Linked DNA regions of Aliamphritea ceti. Each later gene encodes a partner of the first gene's protein in a complex. Links are inferred from orthologs where the notes say so. Each region holds a gene or a part of one and is shown in the gene's direction. Other genes may lie near its edges.

Region 1 (3,143 bases):
TCGCAAACCCTCGCGGACGCTGGGCTAAACGCTCAACGGTAAGCCGCTCAACGACCGGTGATACTCTTCGGTTAGGCGAAATCGCGTCCAAAAATTGCTTTACGCCTTTTTCAGTGTCACTGCTAAGATGCTTAGCCGCCTGCATATACTCAGCACGCAATTCCAGACTTGCCTGCCAGTCACCCCGGTCTACTGCGGCAGACTCCAACAGATATTGCTTATCAACATGCTGACTGTACTCTTGTTTATATAGCATGGAGATTAACCCACCCATCGAATACCCCGCCAAATCAAAATGTTGCCAATTCAAATGCGTAAGCAGCCCGGCAACATCTGCAACGACTTCATGAGCGGTATACGCATACTCTTCGCCGTCCGGCGATACGGTTTTCCCCATCCCCCGCAAATCCGGCACCAATACCTCAGACCAAAGGCCCAGCTGCGCCAGCAAAGCCTGCCAGGTATCTTCCCCCGCTACCCCTGCGCCATGTAATAAAACCAAACGACGCCCGCTCTGATTCTCAGAATGCCGGTAAACCCGATAAAATATCTGCTGATCCGGACGCTGGTAAATACCTGTATACAGGCTATAAGGGAACTTCATAATCACTCGTTAAGGTTAAGAAAATCATATAAAAAGTCCCGCTAAGTCTACACGAAATTACGTCTTTACCTCGAAAGGAATCAAACTGCTCTGGATGCGTAATATTGTGCCTTATTCCCGCCAATATACTCGCATTAATAGGACCAGATGGTTACAATCGCCCTCTTTAACCAGACGCTTATTCCCATAAGGAATTATCCGTCTGCTATACAGTTACTCTTGCAGCTACGACAAAAAGGCTTACCCGGTGTACAGACTTTTCTCCCTTCCCTATCTAGATGATGCCTGCCCATATTTTGCTGCCATCCGACAGCATAACGCGCCGGTTTTCCTTGATAGCGGTAAGCCCCGCTCAGGCTTCGGCCGGTACGACATTATTGCTGCATCTCCAGTCGCGCAACTCAGTTACCAACATGGCAAAACAACGCTTAGCCATCTGCATACCAATACAGAATCCCTGCAGGGAAATCCTTTCAGCCACCTTCAGGAAATGTACCAGGCATACACTAAAAACTGCCCTCCTCCTGCTGACAAAGATATCGCTCAATTGCCATTTTGTGGCGGCATGATTGGTTATTTCTCTTATGATCTGGGACGCAGCCTGGAAGACCTTCCGGAACTAAACCCTCAGGATCAGGAACTGCCGGATATGCAGGCAGCAATCTACCCCTGGGCAATCGTTGTTGATCATCAGGAAAAGCGAACTCAGTTAATCACTACGCCTTTAATAGACTTATCGCATGCTGAAGCTATTAAGGCTGAAATAGAGGCGGCACTCGCCGCACCAGCTGAAGCAGACAGCTTCAAACTGATTAACCGCTTCAGCAGCAATCTTACTGAACAAAACTATTACGATGCACTGGATAAAGTCAGTGACTATATTCAGGCAGGCGATTGCTATCAGGTTAACTTTGCTCAACGCTTTAAAGCCAGCTACGAAGGCGATACCTGGCAGGCATATCTAAAACTGCGAGCCAAAGCCCCGACCCCATACTCTGGTTACATCGAGACTCCCCAGGGCAGCATACTATCTCTGTCACCGGAACAGTTTCTGGAAGTCGATAACGGCAAGGTTACCACTAAGCCAATTAAAGGCACCCGCCCACGGGGCAAAACACCTGAAGAAGATCAGCACCTGGCTCAGGAGTTAATAGACAGTGAGAAAGACCGTGCCGAGAATCTGATGATCGTCGACTTATTGCGCAACGATATCAGCAAAGTATGCCAGCACGGCAGCGTCAAAGTACCAAAGCTGTTTGATATCGAATCCTATGCCAACGTACATCATCTGGTAAGTACAGTTACAGGCATGCTGGATACCGATAAAACGGCGCTTGATTTGCTCGAACACAGCTTTCCCGGCGGATCAATTACTGGTGCGCCTAAAATCCGTGCCATGGAAATAATTGAAGAACTCGAACACAACCGACGCTCAATCTATTGCGGCTCAATAGGTTATTTAAGCTTCTCCGGCCGGTTCGACAGTAGCATTACTATCCGCACCCTTTTATGCCATGAAAACAAGATTCACTGCTGGGCCGGTGGCGGCATCGTTGCGGACTCAGAAACCGCTGATGAATACCAGGAAACCTACAATAAGGTTAACAACCTTCTGCAGGCACTTGAAGAAGGGCTTCACTAAGCACTTTTCAGTGCACCTGCTTTTAAGACACCACCTTTTGTAGCGCTATACCTACTGCAGCCTGCCTGATACGCAGGCTGCAACTTACTACTCGTTTTGATTCCTATACCCTACGCAAGCTCCTGATCCCGCTATACTTTTTCGCTGACGACTGCCTATACTTGAGCTCATCGATCTCGAAACTGACCCTAGAGGTAGGCTATGAGCAGCAATTTGACAGGTAGTAAGAGTAAAGATTCGATCTCAATGACCATGCTGATGACACCAGATATGGCCAATTTTTCCGGCAATGTTCACGGCGGCGCCTTACTCAAAATCTTAGATCAGGTTGCCTATGCCTGCGCCAGCCACTTCAGCAAACACTATGTCGTCACCCTGTCAGTAGACCAGGTACACTTTAAACAACCGGTGCGCGTTGGCGAGCTGGTAACCTTTTATTCGGCGGTTAATCACGTCGGTCGCTCAACAATGGAAATCGGTGTAAAGGTAGTTGCCGAAGACATTCACAGCGGCGAAGAACGCCACACCAATAGCTGCTACTTCACTATGGTAGCGGTTGATGACGACGGCAAATCAACGACAGTTCCGCGTCTTGAGCTGAATACTCCGCAACAGAAAGCCCGCTATATAGCCGCTGCGTTACGCAAGCAGCTACGCAACGAACATGATCAGCGACTGGCGGACATTCATGATAAGTGGACCGAGCACGTCGACGACCTGTCCAGTGAAGAAATCGATGCCCGACTTAAAGATATGCTGGAAAGCGACGCTCTCTGAAACAAAGCCTTACTTTGCAGTAAAGCCGCCATCAATAAAGATTGTCTGGCCAGTAATGTAATCTGACGCATGACTGGCCAGGAAGATACACACACCGCTCAGATCTTCTAATTCACCGTT
Region 2 (3,160 bases), 960 kb from region 1 along the record:
AAGTGTGAAAATTCTGGAAATGCCGGAAGATCTTGTCGCTGATATAGGTACTTCTGAGCTGTTGCTGGATGTGAATTTCAAGCACGGTTTCCTTAACAGTACCAGTACTTCTATGCTGGCTGATACACAGCTGCGTACTGATCTGAAAGAAATTCAGGCAGATGCTAATGAAGAGTTTTTAACCTCTGAAACCCGCTATAGCTATGACCTTAGCAGTCAGCAGGTTGCGGTAGATGGTGATTTTCAGCTGGCTGCGCTGGGTTACAGTGAAGCCGGTGAAAGCTTTAAACTGGCCGCATCTGATGGTGCCTTCAGCCTGATGGGCAACGACTTTGATGTCAGCCTGAATGTTGGTGAACTTAAGATAAATACCAACGACGGTAATATAAACCTAACAGGTGTGACACTGGCTGAATCTGGTACGTTGTATGCCGAAGATCCTGTCATGACTACTGCTTTTGATTTGCTGGTAGCTGTAGATAGCTTCAGCTTTGAAGATGCTGAGCGGACCATGAATATCACTGATTTCAAGGTTGTTGCTGATCAGAAAACTGAAGGTGACCGCACGCTGATTGGTGTGGGTTACGGTGCGAAAGAAATTCTGATGCAAGGGCTTGAACTTGAAGAAGCTGTTAGTTTTGCACCGAACATGCATTTTGTCCTTGATGTTGATTTTACAGCGATCTACGAACTGACTAAGCAGATTGCTGATCTGCAGCGGCAGAACCCTGCTCAGCTGGAAGATCCGTTTGTCATGATGGGCATGATGGGTGGACTGACAGGTAAAGGCCTGGGACTGGAAATTGATGACCTGTCTATCGGCCTTAAAGGCAGCAAAGTATCAGCAACAGCTGATCTGGATATGCAGCCGTTTACGATGCAGGAAGCAATGATGCAGCAGCAGGCGTTGTTACAGAAAGTTGATCTGGATGCGCAGCTGGTTATTCCTACCGAGTTGCTGGATGCCATTGCGACACTGGATCCTGAGTTTGATCCTTCTGTACTGGATGTGGCTGTTATGCAAGGCATGCTGGTTCAGGATGATCAGGGCTACCGTGGTGAACTGACGGTTAAAGATGGACAGGTTGTACTGAACGGCGTTCCACTTCCGTTATAAAATTGCCGTTATAAGCAATTTATTCTGTTGCAGGTGTGGCGTGTTGCCCTTAGGGGGATAGATGTCGCACCTGCAGTTATACAGCCTTCTTCTGTTGCGGTATTATGTCTGCCGCTTTTCCGATACCTCCTGATGAATATCAGGATATCGATGCAAAGCCTGTATCAGAGGCCCTTAAACGGTCTTTGTTTTTATATGAACTTTGTTTTATGTGAATAAGTGGCTTACCAAACCTATGTTACTGCTGATCGACAACTACGATTCCTTTACGCATAACGTTGCACAGTATTTTGGTGAACTTGGGGCTGATGTCCAGGTACACCGGAATGACGAGATCAGCATTGCTGAAATTGAAGCCTTGCAGCCTGAGCAATTGGTTATCTCCCCTGGTCCCTGTACACCGAATGAAGCCGGTGTATCTGTTGCTGCGATGGACTATTTTGCAGGTAAGTTACCCGTCTTTGGTATTTGTCTGGGTATGCAAAGTATGGGGCAGGCATTTGGTGGTAACGTTGTGCGTGCCCGTCAGGTGATGCACGGTAAAGTGTCTAAGGTTTATCATAATGATTGCGGTGTTTTCGAAGGCCTGGCGAACCCTGTCAGAGTAACCCGTTATCATTCATTAGTAGTGGAAAAAGATTCACTGCCGGACTGTCTGGAAATGACCGCCTGGACGCAGCTGGATGACGGCAGCGTTGATGAAGTCATGGGGTTACGGCACCGTACTCTGGATATCGAAGGGGTGCAATTTCACCCTGAGTCTATTCTGACCGAGCAAGGTCATGATTTAATGGCAAACTTTCTTAAGCGCCGTGGCCCGTCCACGGCGGCTGCAGAACAATAATTTTTACGAAGGAAGCCGACATGGATATTAAACAAGCTCTGGCGGTGGTTGCTGAACAGCAGGACCTGTCGACCGAGCAGATGCAGGCGGTTATGAATCAGATCATGACCGGTAATGCCAGTGACGCTCAGATCGGCGCGTTGCTGATGGGTCTGCGCATGAAAGGTGAATGTGTCGGTGAGATTACTGGCGCCGCAGACGCTATGCGCAAGCTGGCTACACCTGTACATATTCAGGCAGCTAAAGCTGTGGATATTGTTGGTACCGGTGGTGATGGTTCTAATCTGTTTAACGTGTCCAGTGCATCTTCTATTGTTGTGGCTGCTGCTGGTGGTAATGTTGCTAAACATGGTAACCGCTCGGTATCTTCCAGTTCCGGTGCGGCGGACTTGCTGGAAACAGCTGGTCTGAATCTGGAGATTAATCCGGAGCAGGTTGCCCGCTGTATCGATGAGATTGGTGTGGGCTTTATGTTTGCGCCACAGCATCACAGCGCAATGAAATATGCGATCGGCCCACGTAAAGAAATGGGCCTACGTACTTTATTTAATATTCTTGGCCCGCTGACTAACCCGGCGTCTGCCCGGCATTATTTGTTGGGTGTATTTGATAAGTCTTTATGTCTGCCAATGGCTCAGGCGCTTCAGGCACTGGGTGCCTCGCATGCGCTGGTTGTGCATGCGGCTGACGGACTTGATGAAATCAGCCTGGCAGAGCAAACCTTTGTTGCAGAGCTGAAAGACAACCAGATCAGTGAATATACAATCAGTGCTGCTGATGGAGGTCTGGAGGTTCAGTCTTTAGACGGTCTGCAGGTGAATGGTTCTGATGAGAGCCTGGCACTGATTAATGCAGCCTTTGCCGGCGAAAATATGAAGGCAGTGGATATGATTGCACTGAATTCAGGTGCTGCACTTTATGCCGCTGATCAGGCTGATAGCCTGGCTGCGGGTGTTGCGCTGGCGAAGCAAACAATTCTTGAAGGTAAGGCTGCGGCGAAGCTGCAGCAACTGGCCGAATTCACGCAAAGTTTTAAGGGCGAGTAATGAGTCATCCTGATACCCCGACTATTTTAAAGAAAATCATCGCACGTAAGCACGAAGAAGTTGCTGAGCGTCAGGCGAAGGTTTCGGTTGAACAGCTGAAAGCAACAATTGCTGAACAGCAGGGCAGTGATTTTGATCCGCGAGGCTTCGTGG

The links.
Region 2: the proteins of pabB (region 1) and OCU49_RS04795 are in contact, whole or in part, in a solved structure (PDB 8RP0), measured with the Escherichia coli proteins. The link is inferred for Aliamphritea ceti from one-to-one orthologs.

Annotation. Positions count from the first base shown.
Region 1 is NZ_AP025282.1:2,013,474-2,016,616, reverse strand. Bases 237-3,048 are described here. They hold pabB (aminodeoxychorismate synthase component I), read left to right. Parts: upstream 237-851; coding sequence 852-2,246; downstream 2,247-3,048. Other genes in these bases: OCU49_RS09235 (SDR family NAD(P)-dependent oxidoreductase), read right to left, coding at 3,033-3,048; OCU49_RS09240 (acyl-CoA thioesterase), read left to right, coding at 2,448-3,023; OCU49_RS09250 (alpha/beta fold hydrolase), read right to left, coding at 237-604. In the rest of the region: more of OCU49_RS09250, read right to left, coding at 1-236; more of OCU49_RS09235, read right to left, coding at 3,049-3,143. UniProt on the Escherichia coli protein: Part of a heterodimeric complex that catalyzes the two-step biosynthesis of 4-amino-4-deoxychorismate (ADC), a precursor of p-aminobenzoate (PABA) and tetrahydrofolate.
Region 2 is NZ_AP025282.1:1,057,504-1,060,663, forward strand. What follows is about bases 328-3,156. They hold OCU49_RS04795 (anthranilate synthase component II), read left to right. Parts: upstream 328-1,352; coding sequence 1,353-1,961; downstream 1,962-3,156. Other genes in these bases: OCU49_RS04790 (DUF945 family protein), read left to right, coding at 328-1,117; trpD (anthranilate phosphoribosyltransferase), read left to right, coding at 1,982-3,007; trpC (indole-3-glycerol phosphate synthase TrpC), read left to right, coding at 3,007-3,156. Outside these bases: more of OCU49_RS04790, read left to right, coding at 1-327; more of trpC, read left to right, coding at 3,157-3,160. UniProt on the Escherichia coli protein: Part of a heterodimeric complex that catalyzes the two-step biosynthesis of 4-amino-4-deoxychorismate (ADC), a precursor of p-aminobenzoate (PABA) and tetrahydrofolate.